3 regions of the Arthrobacter sp. FW305-BF8 genome follow, and region 2 is predicted to be linked to each of the others. Evidence: riboswitches for the same ligand, from Rfam matches in the RefSeq annotation. Region 2 holds a riboswitch; each other region holds the start of a gene.
What was found. A riboswitch is a leader RNA that binds a small molecule or an ion and turns the genes downstream of it on or off. The one in region 2 is predicted to bind S-adenosylmethionine.

Region 1 (4,341 bases), 2.0 Mb from region 2:
GGACAGGGCGTCCTGGACCGACACCTGCCGCCGCGGGTCCTCCAGCCAGCCGCCGCGCACCAGGCGCCGGACATTGGCCGCCGAGACGCGCTGGCCGTCAACCGCCTTGGCCGACTGCACGGCCGGCGAAAAGGGGCTGAGGTTCCCGCCGCCGTCGTACCTTGCGGTGGCCTCAAGCGAGAGCGCCAGCGCGGTGTCCGCCAAATCGGCGAGCCACCGGATGCGGCGGAGTTCCAGCACGCCGGCACCGATCGAGTACGAGTTGGCGCTGACCAGTGCCAGGGCCTCGCCCGGCGCAAGGACCAGCGGGTCCAGCCCGGCAGCGGCGAGCGCCGCCGCGCCGTCCAGCAGGCCGCCGTCGGGAGCTAGCGCCTGCCCCTCGCCGATGGCGACGGCGGCAACCGCCGCCAGCTGGGTGAGGTCGGACGAGCCGACGGACCCGTCGCGCGGAACGGCCGGCACCACGCCCCTGTTGAGCAGATCGGAATAAAAGCGCGCAGTTTCCGGGCGCACCCCCGAGCCGCCCCGCGTGAATCCGATGAGCCTGGCCAGGATCAGGGCCCGGACTTGATCCCGGTCCAGCAGCGCGCCGACGCCGCTGTGGTGGTAGCGCACCACCTGCAGCTGAAAGTCGAGAATGGATTCCTGCTCCACGGCGGTATCCCGGCCGGAGCCGAGCAGGGTGTTCAGGCCGTAGACCCGGTGCCCGGAATCGATGGCCGCCTGCACCACCTCGCGGGACAGGCCCACGAGATCGAGGGCGTCGGCGCTGAGGACCACCTCCACTGCGGGATCGGCCGCCGCGGCAGCCACGTCGTCGGCACGGATGTGTGCCGTTCCGATCAGGAAGGTGCCGAGCCGGACGCCGGACACCAGTCCGCCGCGCCCATCCATAGAACCCGGCCCTACCACTGCACCAGCCCCGGCCATGGCGTTAGAAGTCCAGCAGGTTCCGGCGGAAGCCGCCATCGCCGTAGCTTGTCCGCAACAGACCCCGACGGCGAAGCACCGGCGCCAGCCTGTCCAGCACGCCGTGAACGGTGGCCGGATCCACGAAGCCGGAGAAGAGGAACCCGTCGCCGCCGACTGCAGCCCCGGTTTCCTCGAGGTGGTCGGCGATTTCCTCGGCGGTGCCGATGATGCTGTCGCCGGCGCCGCCGCTCCGTGCCTGCAGGATCTGCCGCAGCGTGGAACCCGGGGGCGCGGCCTTGGAGAAGTGCTCCAGGGTGCCCTGGTTGCTGTTGGTGCTGAGCTCGGGGAGGGGCGCGTCGAGGTCGAACTGCTTGAAGTCGATAACGGACAGGTAGGAGATCGAGTTGAGCTGACTGTCGATGTCCCGCTGCGTGAGCTCCCGGCGCGCGGCCCGCAGCTCCTCCGCTTCAGCCTTGGAGCCAGTCACGGTGGGTTTGAGGACGAACAGCACCTTGACGTCGTCAGGATTACGGCCGGCCGCGGCTGCCTCGGCGCGGATGGAGTCCCGGTACGCCTTCATGCCGTCGGCGCCGCGGGCCAGGGCGATCGCAACGTCGGCGTTCGCACCGGCGAAGGCCTTGCCCCGCGGGGATGCCCCGGCCTGAACGAGCACCGGCTCCTCCGGCAGCGGGGCCGTGTTTAGCGGTCCCCGAACCTTGAAGAACTCCCCCTCGTGGTGGATCGGCCGGACCTTGGTGTGGTCCGCAAAGATTCCTGCCCGGGTGTCCTCCCGGATGGCATCCGGTTCCCAGCTGCGCCAGAGCTTGCGCACGACGTCCACGAACTCCTCGGCCTTCTCGTAGCGGAGGTCATGCTCGATCTGCTGGTCCAGTCCGTAGTTCTGCGCGGCAAGGTCGCTGCCGGAGGTCACCACGTTCCAGCCCAGCTGCCCGTTGGAGAAGTGCTGCAGCGTGGCCAGCAGCCGGGCGGCGGTGAACGGCGGATAGAAGGAGGCGCTGATGGTGGGCACAATGCCGAGGTGTTCCGTGGCGGAGAGCAGATACGGCACCAGGGCCAGCGGATCGTGCTTCGGCGCGAAAGACGCCTGAGCCAGCGAGACCTCCGCACTGCCGCCGTAAGTGTCCGGAACGGTGAGGGAGTCCTCGATGATGAACAGGTCCAGCCCCGCCCGCTCAAACTCGCGGACTGCATGCTGGTAGGGGGCGGGCTTCCTCCAGTCGTAGCCGATTCCGTAGCCGGGCGTCCCCCAGCCCTGGACCCCGAAGCCATGGCCCACAAACCATCCAAAGTGCAGCATGGGAGTCACTGTATTCGGAGTCGAATCATTCACTGCGGCCTGGTTTCATCCGGCGTTACGGCGGTTCATCTCCCGTCATTATCCTCCCGTTGCGGTTTGATGCGTTACGGAAGATGACGGCGGCGGCGGTGCGCCCCGCCGTCGTCAGTGTTACGTTTTTGGGGAGTAATGAGTACCGGTATTAAGCCCTGACTGGCCGGTCGGCAACCCTCCTTCTCCGGCGGGGTGCCTCAGGTGAATACTCGGCATATCGACCACTTCGAGCTGCAAGCGTGAGAAAAGGAGATCCGTCGTGTCAGACGCCCCCGCCGTTGCAACACTGCCATCCCAGCAGGATAAACCCGAGGAGAAGCTGTCCTACCGCCTGATCACGGGACCGGACGACCGTGCGTTCTGTGAGCGCATCTCGGCTGCCCTGGCCGAGGGCTACGTGCTGCACGGCAGCCCTGCCGCCACCTTCAACGGCACCGGCGTCATCGTGGCCCAGGCCCTCGTCCTGCCAGCCGCCATCGCCAGTGCAGATGCCGCCGTCGCCACCGCCGTTGACCGGCTGGACTCTGACGAGGACTTCGCCGAAGAAGCCTACGAGGGCCACGCATGAGCTACGCCGGAGACCTCACCCCGCAGGACGCCTGGGCCAAGCTCGAAGAGGGCGCCATCCTGGTGGATGTGCGCACCGAGGGTGAATGGGCGCACATCGGCGTCCCGGAAACTGTATCCGCGAACAGCCAGCGCAACGATCCCCTGTTTATCCAATGGACTTTTCCCGGCGGCATTCCCAACTCCGACTTCGTCGAACAGCTGAAGCAGCAGGCGCCGGAGGACAAGAGCGTGGAGCTGCTTTTCCTGTGCCGCTCCGGCCAGCGCTCCATCGGCGCGGCAATCGCTGCCACCCAGGCGGGTTTCACCTCCTACAACGTGCTCGAAGGCTTCGAGGGCGAACCTGACCGCTACGGTGAGCGCACCGTGAACGGCTGGAAGAACCGCGGCCTGCCGACGAACCTGGGAAAGAACTAAATTGACCTTTAATCACGACGCCGCCGGCTGGAGCCCCGACACCCAGGCCGTGCGCGGCGGGCTTGACCGCACCAATTTCCAAGAGACCACCGAACCCGTTTTCCTCAACTCCGGGTTCGTCTACGAGTCCGCCGCAGCCGCGGAGCGCGCCTTCACCGGCGAGGACGAACGCTTCGTCTACTCGCGCTACGGCAACCCGTCCGTGGCCACCTTCCAGGAACGGCTCCGCCTGCTCGAAGGCACCGAGGCGTGCTTTGCGACGGCGTCCGGAATGTCCGCCGTGTTCACCGCCTTGGGCGCCCTGCTCGGGGCCGGGGACCGCGTGGTCGCCAGCCGGTCCCTGTTCGGCTCCTGCTTCGTGATCCTCAACGAAATCCTGCCGCGCTGGGGCGTGGAGACGGTCTTCGTGGACGGTCCGGACCTCGAGCAGTGGCGGGCTGCCCTGTCGGTGCCCACCACAGCCGTCTTCTTCGAATCCCCGTCCAATCCCATGCAGGAAATCGTGGACATCGCGGCCGTCAGCGAACTCGCCCACGCCGCCGGCGCCAAGGTTGTGGCGGACAACGTCTTCGCCACCCCGCTGCTGCAGCGTTGCGGAGACCTCGGCGCGGACGTGGTGGTCTACTCCGGCACGAAGCACATCGACGGCCAGGGCCGGGTGATGGGCGGAGCCATCCTGGGCACCAAGGAATTCATCGACGGCCCGGTCAAGCAGCTCATGCGCCACACCGGCCCGGCCCTCTCCTCATTCAACGCCTGGGTCCTCACCAAGGGCCTGGAGACCATGGCGCTGCGCGTGAACCACTCGTCCGCCACGGCGCTGCGCCTGGCCGAATGGCTCGAGGCCCAGCCCGCCGTCAATTGGGTGAAGTACCCGCTGCTCAAGTCGCACCCGCAGTACGAACTGGCGGCCAAGCAGATGAAGGCCGGCGGCACCGTCCTCACGCTGGAGCTTGCGACGACGGCCGGCCAGTCGGGCAAGGAGGCCGCCTTCGCGCTGCTGGACGCCCTGAAGATCATCGACATCTCCAACAACTTGGGCGACGCCAAGTCGCTGATCACCCACCCCGCCACCACGACGCACCGGGCCATGG
Region 2 (4,341 bases):
GCAGGGCGTTCGGGGAGTAGTCGGGCTTGGACCAGTGCCGGTACAGGGTCTCCATGAACGAGGAGATCCGGTCGTAGACGTCGGAGCCGGACTCGCCCTCCCGGAAGCGGTAAAAGAAGTGGCCATAGGCGTTGCGGAGTTCCTTCTGGTCCTCGATGTCGCCGGAAATCTGGAAGTTGGCCCAGTCCTGTTCGCGCAGCCGCGGTTCCTCGATCACCCGCTCCGTCAGATGGCCAAGATCCAGTGCCTCAAGGGTCTGGTAGGCGCGCAGGTACGGTGAGACGTAGACGCTCACCTGCCGGCCGTCCAGCTCGCGCCGGATGCGTTCCCCGGCGGCTTTCGCCTGCTCCAGGCCAAGCTCTGTCAGCGGAATCCGGTAGTCGGGCACCCTGTTGTAAATGGAGGTATCCGCGTTGGCCGCCGACTGGCCGTGCCGGATCATGATGATTTTCCCGGGAGCGCTCATAGTTCCCCAGCATAGGGTCAGCCCGCGGCCGGACAGGAACCGACTGGCTGACAGGAAAGTACCAGCCGGTGCAGGCAAGATAGGAACATGTTGGTTCCCTCCCGCCGTCGGCTGCGGTTCGAAGTCTGGATCGTCCTTGGGCTGTCGCTCGGCCAGTCCGCCGTCTACTCCGTGGTGCAGCTGCTGGACAAAATGACCCGGGCACCGCTGGCGCAGGGGACGTCCACCCTGAACAGGTCGCAAAGCACGCGGGAGTACTTCGACCTCACCTACCAGCTGCTGGACATCATCTTCGCCCTGGTGCCGGTCCTGCTGGTGATCTACTTTCTGACAGACCAGCGCCAGGCGAAGGCCGGAGGCGGGCACGAGGCCGGCTCGGCGTTCCGGAAGCTGGGATTCAACTTTGCCCGGCCGGGCAGGGACCTGCTGCAGGGGCTCGGGCTGGCCGCCCTGATCGGGATCCCGTCGCTGGGCCTCTACGCCGCGGGGCGTGCCCTGGGCATTACGACGGCGATCATCCCCAGCGGTCTGGACGCCTACTGGTGGACGGTGCCCGTGCTGATACTGTCCGCACTGCGCCACGCGGTCGTGGAGGAGGTCATTGTGGTGGGCTACCTGCTGGACCGGTTCGGCAAGTTCGGCTGGTCCGTGCCGCTGGCGATTTTTGTGTCCGCAATGCTCCGCGGCAGCTACCACCTGTACCAGGGGTTCGGACCATTCATTGGAAACGCCATCATGGGCGTGGTCTTCGCCTGGATCTACACCAGGACCCGGAGGGTGATGCCGCTCGTCATCGCGCACGCCTTGCTGGACATCGTCGCGTTCGTCGGGTTCAGCCTGTTCGGCAAAGCGGTTGGCCTGGGCTAGGAAGCGCCCGGCCCTTAAAAGTGATTCGGCCGCCATCGGCGGGTGACGTCATTGGCACCCGCTGATGGCGGCCGAAGTGAAGGGCGGAGAGTGCGTCAGATGGTGACGGCGCCCGCTGCGGTTTCGAACGTGACCGAGAGAATGCCCGGCGTTCCGTGCGGGGCGACCCAGTTCACGGCGACGTCCTCCAGCGGCCTTTCGACGGGCTCGCCGAGCCACTCGGTCACGCGCTCGGCAGAGCCCGCGATCGTGAGGCTGGACATCTTCACATTGCTGTCATAGGCGTTGGACGGGTGCAGCTCCGCATCGCCCTCCCACTTCAGCATGTAGGGGACCTGCGGGTCCGCGATTAGGCCCAGGATGCCGATCTGCTTCCAGACAAGCTCCCGGCCGTCGGGGAACTTGCGGTTGCCGTTGACCGCGGAGCGGCCCAGGCGTTCCTCGAATGGGGCGAGGTCGTCAACTTCGACGCACCAGCCCATCCAGCCGCCGCCCGCCGCGGACCGGGCCCGGACGGCCTGGCCGAACGGTGCCTTGTCCGACGCCGGGTGGTCCAGTACCTCAACAACCTCGAGGTACTTGTGGCCGGCCAGGGGAATGATCATGTTCCGGGTCCCAAACCGGGGGTGCACCCCGCCCTTTACGGCTTCGACGCCGAGGGCAGAGGAGATACGTTCGGTGGTGGCCGCCAGGCCATCGTGTTCACAGGCGTAAGAGACGTGATCCATGCGCATGACCTCATCTTGGCACTTTGTGAGGTGGCTCTCAGCTTAGGTGCACCTAACCTTGCGAAAAGTCCATACTTTGACGAAGTTCTTCACAAAGCTGTGCGCGTAACAGTCCCATTCCTACACTGATCGCAGGTCATGAGTGCCAGCGAAGAAAGCCCCGGCTCGCTGGCCGGCAACCCTCCAACCGCGGCGGGGTGCCCCGGGTGAAGACCTGGCTGCGCGGCGCCCGCCGTGCGGCAAGCGCGGGCCTGTGCCGGGACCAGCACACGCCCTTCAGCAGAGGAGCCTCATGTCCAACGCATGGTCATTCGAAACCCGCCAGATCCATGCCGGCCAGGCGCCGGACGGCACCACCGGCGCCCGGGCACTGCCGATCTACCAGACGACGTCGTTCGTCTTCCCCAGCGCCGAGAGTGCAGCGGACCGCTTTGCGCTGGCCGAGATCGCACCCATCTACACGCGGATCGGCAACCCTACCCAGGACGCCGTCGAACAGCGCATCGCCAGTCTGGAAGGAGGGCTTGCGGCACTGCTCCTGAGCTCGGGCCAGGCCGCCGAAACGTACGCCATCCTTAACATCGCCGAAGCCGGCGACCACGTTGTTGCCAGCCCCAGCCTCTATGGCGGTACCTACAACCTGCTGGCACACACGCTGAAGAAGTTCGGAGTCTCCGTCACCTTCGTGGCAGACCCGGACAACCTGGAGCAGTGGCGCGACGCCGTGCGGCCGAACACCAAGCTCTTCTTTGCCGAGGTGGTGTCGAACCCCCGGCAGGACGTGCTGGACATCGAAGGCGTTGCCCGGACAGCGCACGAGGCCGGCGTGCCGCTGATCGTGGACAACACCCTGTCCACGCCCTACCTCATCCGCCCGCTCGAGTGGGGTGCGGACATCGTGGTGCACTCGGCCACCAAATACCTCGGCGGGCACGGTGCCGCCATTGCCGGCGTCATCGTGGATTCAGGCAACTTCGACTTCGGCAAGGACCCGGAGCGTTTCCCCGGCTTCAATACACCGGACCCCACCTACAACGGGCTGGTCTACGCCCGGGACCTCGGCGCCGGCGGCGCCCTGGGAGCCAACCTGTCCTACATCCTCAAGGCCCGCGTCCAGCTGCTCCGCGACCTGGGCTCCGCGGTGTCCCCGTTCAATGCCTTCCTCATCGCGCAGGGCCTGGAAACCCTGAGCCTTCGGGTGGAGCGCCACGTGGCCAACGCAGCAGCCGTGGCCGGCTGGCTGGAAGCCCGGGAAGACGTGGAGTCCGTGGCCTACGCCGGGCTGCCGTCCAGCCCCTGGTACGAGCGCGGCCTGAAGTACGGGCCCAAGGGCACCGGCGCGGTGGTGGCCTTTACGCTGGCCGGCGGCGCCGAGGCCGGAAAGCGCTTCGTGGATGCCCTGGAACTGCACTCCCACGTGGCAAACATTGGCGACGTCCGCTCCCTCGTCATCCACCCGGCGTCGACCACCCACAGCCAGCTCACGCCGGAGCAGCAGGCCGTGGCGGGGGTTGCCCCCGGCCTGGTCCGGCTGTCGGTGGGCCTGGAGCACATCGATGACATCCTGGCCGACCTCGACGCCGGATTCCGCGCGGCAAAGGGCGCCTGACTTCCCGCGCTGCCGGTGTGGCTCCCGGCCGGTGAGGGGCCGGGAGTCACACAGCCGTCACATTCTTAGCGCAGATGTCCGCCTGTTTCGTAAACTGGGCAACAGGTCATGAGTGCCAGCGACAGCCCCGGCTTGCTGGCCGGCAACCCTCCTTCCGCGGTGGGGTGCCCCGGGTGAAGACCTGGCCTGCCGGACAGCTGCCGGCGGGCAAGCGCGTAGAAGAGGTTTACCTATGACGATTTCTGTCAGCACTGATGTACCCGCCGCCGTAGTACCGAACGGCAAGGCTCCGCAAGGCACGGCTGGGAGCAGCACTGTTCCGCATGGCACCGTCCCCACTAGCACTGTTCCGAATGGCACCGTCCCCAACGGCACTGTCCAATACGTCAACATCGGCAGCCTGGAACTCGAGGCCGGGGGATTCCTGCCGGACGTGACCCTGGCCTACGAAACCTGGGGAACGCTCAACGAGGACGGCTCCAACGCCATCCTCGTTCAGCATGCCCTCACCGGGGACACGCACGTGACCCGGGGCGGCGCGGGAACTGAAGAGGGCTGGTGGGAACAGCTCGCCGGGCCCGGTGCGCCGGCGGACACCGACAGGTTCTTCGTCATTTCCATTAACATCCTGGGTGGCTGTTACGGGTCCACCGGGCCGTCGTCGACAGCTC
Region 3 (4,341 bases), 1.5 Mb from region 2:
CGCAGCGCCGATGACACCGATCCCGTGGAGCGGGCTGTTGTGGCCAACGCGGACCAGCTGGTGGTGGTAGTCGCTGCTGCCAACCCGGAACCCCGCACCGGGTTCATTGACCGCGCCCTGGTGGCAGCCTACGACGCCGGGATCGAACCGCTGCTGCTGGTCACCAAGGCGGACGTCAAGGACCCCACCGGGCTGCTGGACAACTATCGCCACCTCGACTTTCCGGTCATTATCAGCCGCACCGCCGATTCCGAGGCCGGCGGCATCGACGCCCGGTCCGACGACGGCCTCTCCGCCCGGCTCGACGTTGTCGCCGTGTCCGAGCTCCGCGCCCACCTGGACGGCAAGGTGACCGTGATGCTGGGCCATTCCGGCGTCGGAAAATCCACCATGGTCAACGCCCTGACAGGCGCCGAACGTGCCACCGGCGGCGTCAACGCCGTGACGGGCCGCGGACGGCACACGTCGTCGTCGGCCCTTGCCCTCAAGCTCGCTGACGCCCCGGCGGGGAGCTGGATCATCGACACGCCGGGCATCCGCTCCTTCGGGCTGGCCCACGTCGACCCGGACCGCATCCTGCACTCCTTCCCCGACCTTGAGCCGGGCACCGAGGCCTGCGAACGCGGCTGCAAGCATGACGCCACCGCCGTCAACTGCGGCGTCGATGCATGGGTAGCGGCCGGGCATGCCGGCCCAACCGGAGCAGCCAGGCTCGCGTCCCTGCGCCGCCTGCTGGGCACCGACCCGCGCATGGAGGCTCAGGAAACCAAGGAACTCGGCAGCGTCGGCTAGCCTCCCGCGGCGCAGCCCGGCGGCTGCCTCCCCGCCCCGCCGGGCCTTTGAGGGTAGTTTGGAACCATGACCCAACCCGCTTCAACGTACAACGATGACCTGCGTCTGGCCCATGTGCTGGCCGATTCCGTGGACGACCAGACCATGAGCCGGTTCAAAGCGCTGGACCTCAAGATCGAGACGAAGCCAGATCTGACGCCGGTCACCGATGCGGACAAGGCCGCCGAGGAGTCCATCCGCGGCCAGCTGTCCCGTTCCCGTCCCCGTGACGCCGTCCTCGGTGAGGAGTTCGGAAGTTCCGGCCACGGTTCCCGCCGCTGGATCATCGACCCCATCGACGGCACCAAGAACTTTGTCCGCGGCGTGCCGGTGTGGGCCACGCTGATCGCCCTCGTCGATGAAGGCGAACCGGTCGTCGGCGTGGTCAGCGCCCCTGCGCTGGGCAAGCGCTGGTGGGCGGCCAAGGGCGCCGGCGCCTACTCCGGCCGTTCCCTCGCGGCCGCCACGAGGCTCAAGGTATCCAATGTGTCCAGCCTTGCCGACGCGTCACTGTCCTACTCCAGCCTCGGCGGCTGGAAAGACCGCGGAAACCTCGATGAGTTCCTCCAGCTCACTGAGGAAGTTTGGCGCACCCGGGCCTTTGGCGATTTCTGGTCCTACTGCATGGTGGCCGAAGGGGCCGTGGACATCGCCTGCGAACCTGAGCTGAACCTGTACGACATGGCGGCGCTGGTGCCGATTGTGACCGAGGCAGGCGGCCGTTTCACGTCCCTCGAAGGCACGGACGGCCCGTTCGGCGGCAATGCGCTGGCGACCAACTCGATCCTGCACTCGGAAGTCCTGAAGCGCCTGAACCCGCAGCTGGACGATTTGCTCTAGTTTTGTCCTGCCGCCCTGCGCCTCTTGTGCTGAATATTACGACGGCGGCCGCCCCCTTCCGTGGGCGGCCGCCGTCGTTTATTCGGCCACAGGCCCGATATCCGGGCTACGTAATAATCCGCTTAACATTCCGGACCGGCTTTTTCATCGCCCGTCCGGATGTCCTAGTCTCGTAACAGGTCACGAGTGCCAGCGCTAAACCCCGGTTTGCTGGCCGGCAACCCTCCATTCGCGGTGGGGTGCCCCGGGTGACGACCAGGCCGATCCGGAACGGACCCGGCAAGCGCGGATCCCCGTCACACGGGGTCCTTTCTCAGTGAGGTCCCATGACGACTGCAACCATTTCTTCCACCGTATCTTCCGCCGCGGACGCGGCCCTGCTGGACGGCCGGTTCGCCGCCGCAGGCCGCCCCCTGGCAGCCGTCACCGGCGCAGAAATCCAGGCTCCGCTGATCCAGGGCGGACATGTCCGCTACGCCAACCTCGACTACGGCGCTTCCGCCCCTGCGCTGTCGGTGGTTTCTGCATACCTCAACGAGATCCTGCCGTATTACGCGAGCGTCCACCGCGGTGCAGGCTACGCCTCGCAGATCAGCACGTCCGTGTACGAGAACGCGCGGGACATCGTGCGGGAGTTTGTGGGCGGCCGCGCCGATGATGCCGTCATCTTCACCCGGAACACCACCGACTCCCTCAACCTGCTGGCCGGCTGCCTTCCCGTGCAGGACCACCACCACACCGGCGAGGTGCTGTACCTGGACATCGAGCACCACGCCAACCTGCTGCCATGGCAGGGCGTGCCGCACCGCAGCGTCGTGGCCTCGGAGACGCTGGAAGCCACCATCGGCAGCCTGCGCGCCGAACTGGAGCACGGCGATGTCAGCCTCCTCGCCGTGACCGGCGCCTCCAACGTCACCGGCGAAATCCTTCCCATCCGACGCCTCGCTGGCCTTGCCCATGAATACGGCGCCCGGATCGTGGTGGACGCCGCGCAGCTCGCGCCGCACCGCCGCGTCAACATCGCCGCGGACGACGTCGACTACCTCGCCTTCTCCGGCCACAAGCTCTACGCCCCCTTCGGGGCCGGCGTCCTGATCGGCCGCCCCGACTGGCTCGACGCCGGCACTCCCCACCTCGCCGGCGGCGGCGCCGTGAGCGAGGCCAGGCTCGACGGCGTCAGCTGGGCCACCGGCCCCGCCCGCCACGAGGGCGGCTCACCCAACGTGCTCGGCGCAGCCACCCTGGCCCGGGCAACCCAGGTCATCGCTGCCCTGGATCCGCAGGGGTGGCACGCCCATGAGGCGGCCATCCGGTCCTTCCTCATCGAGGGGCTGGGCAAGATCGACGGTGTCACCGTCCACCAGATCTTCGCCGACAGCGACCCGGACGACGCCATCGGTGTGGTCAACTTCTCCGTGGAGGGCTACGACGCCGGCCTGGTGGCCGCCTACCTGTCGGCCGAACACGGCGTGGGCCTGCGCGATGGCCGCTTCTGCGCGCACCCGCTGCTGAAGCGCCTCGGCCTGCCGTCCGGATCCCTGCGCGCCAGCTTCGGCGTGGGCTCACGGCTCGAGGACGCCCAGCGACTGCTCGCCGGCATCGAGGAACTCCGCCGCTCCGGCCTCGGCTGGGACTACGTGGTGGACGCCGGACGCTGGGTCCCGGCGAACGACACCCGCACCTACCCGGAGTGGGCACCCAACACCCCCGGCACCGCGGGCGCCGCACCCTGCGCGCAGGACTAGCCCCCGCCCCGGACATAGGCGCGCCACCCCGGACTGCTACGGCAGCGGTCCCCGTGCGGTAAATTCGAAAGGTAATTTTCGACGTCGGGCTAAGGAGACTGCGCGTGGCACGGGGCGGTCCCAAACTTCATCACGGGCGGCGGCAGGAGCTTGGGCAGAGCTTCCAGGACGGCGGCGAGCACTACCACCGCGTCCGTCCCGGCTACCCTGCTGATTCCGCGGACTGGCTCATTCCGGCGGGGGCCCGCACGGCCGCAGACATCGGCGCCGGAACCGGCAAATTCACGGCACTGCTGGTGGAACGCGGGCTGAGCGTCAGCGCGGTGGATCCTTCCGTGGACATGCTGGAGCAGCTCAGCCGTGTCTTTGGAAACAGTGCCTACCCCGCGGTGCAGGCTCTGGAAGGGACCGCCGAGGCAACCGGACTGCCCGAGGCGGCGTTCGACGTCGTCAGCGTTGCCCAGGCATGGCACTGGTGCGACCCGCTGCTGGCCAGCACCGAGATTTCCCGGATCCTCAAGCCGCACGGGGTGCTGGGCCTCATCTGGAACCAGCTGGACACATCCGTTCCTTGGGTACACCGGCTGTCCCGCATCATGCACGCGGGCGACGTCCACAAACCCGACTTCCGCCCCAAAATCGGCCCCGAATTCACGTCCCTGGAAAGCCACCTGACGCAGTGGGAGGATCCGGTCACCCCGGACGACATCCTCGAACTGGCCAAGTCCCGCAGCTATTACCTCGCGGCCAACGACGCCACCCGCGCCAAGGTGACCGGCAACCTGACCTGGTACCTGCACGAACACCTCGGGCATGCCGAGGGCGAACTGCTGCAGCTCCCCTACCTCACCCAGACCTGGCGGGCTGTCAGGGCGTAACGCCCCGGTGGCAGCAGGTAGGCTTGAAGCTGTGAAGACCAGTACGC

Region 1: another riboswitch for S-adenosylmethionine. It lies ahead of LFT45_RS20980 (DUF1737 domain-containing protein); the one in region 2 lies ahead of LFT45_RS07670 (bifunctional o-acetylhomoserine/o-acetylserine sulfhydrylase).
Region 3: another riboswitch for S-adenosylmethionine. It lies ahead of LFT45_RS14330 (aminotransferase class V-fold PLP-dependent enzyme); the one in region 2 lies ahead of LFT45_RS07670 (bifunctional o-acetylhomoserine/o-acetylserine sulfhydrylase).

Annotation. Positions count from the first base shown of each region.
Region 1 is NZ_CP084561.1:4,617,011-4,621,351, forward strand. Features, by position in the region: gene LFT45_RS20970 (aromatic amino acid ammonia-lyase) at 1-894, opposite strand, end outside; gene LFT45_RS20975 (NtaA/DmoA family FMN-dependent monooxygenase) at 935-2,230, opposite strand; SAM riboswitch class IV at 2,395-2,509, shown strand; gene LFT45_RS20980 (DUF1737 domain-containing protein) at 2,523-2,831, shown strand; gene LFT45_RS20985 (rhodanese-like domain-containing protein) at 2,828-3,247, shown strand; gene LFT45_RS20990 (O-succinylhomoserine sulfhydrylase) at 3,249-4,341, shown strand, end outside.
Region 2 is NZ_CP084561.1:1,731,924-1,736,264, forward strand. Features, by position in the region: gene LFT45_RS07655 (histidine phosphatase family protein) at 1-466, opposite strand, end outside; gene LFT45_RS07660 (CPBP family intramembrane glutamic endopeptidase) at 554-1,333, shown strand; gene LFT45_RS07665 (VOC family protein) at 1,429-2,067, opposite strand; SAM riboswitch class IV at 2,196-2,313, shown strand; gene LFT45_RS07670 (bifunctional o-acetylhomoserine/o-acetylserine sulfhydrylase) at 2,354-3,670, shown strand; SAM riboswitch class IV at 3,775-3,890, shown strand; gene metX (homoserine O-acetyltransferase MetX) at 3,903-4,341, shown strand, end outside.
Region 3 is NZ_CP084561.1:3,187,509-3,191,849, forward strand. Features, by position in the region: gene rsgA (ribosome small subunit-dependent GTPase A) at 1-792, shown strand, start outside; gene hisN (histidinol-phosphatase) at 859-1,671, shown strand; SAM riboswitch class IV at 1,850-1,963, shown strand; gene LFT45_RS14330 (aminotransferase class V-fold PLP-dependent enzyme) at 1,998-3,416, shown strand; gene LFT45_RS14335 (class I SAM-dependent methyltransferase) at 3,521-4,294, shown strand; gene LFT45_RS14340 (metal-dependent transcriptional regulator) at 4,326-4,341, shown strand, end outside.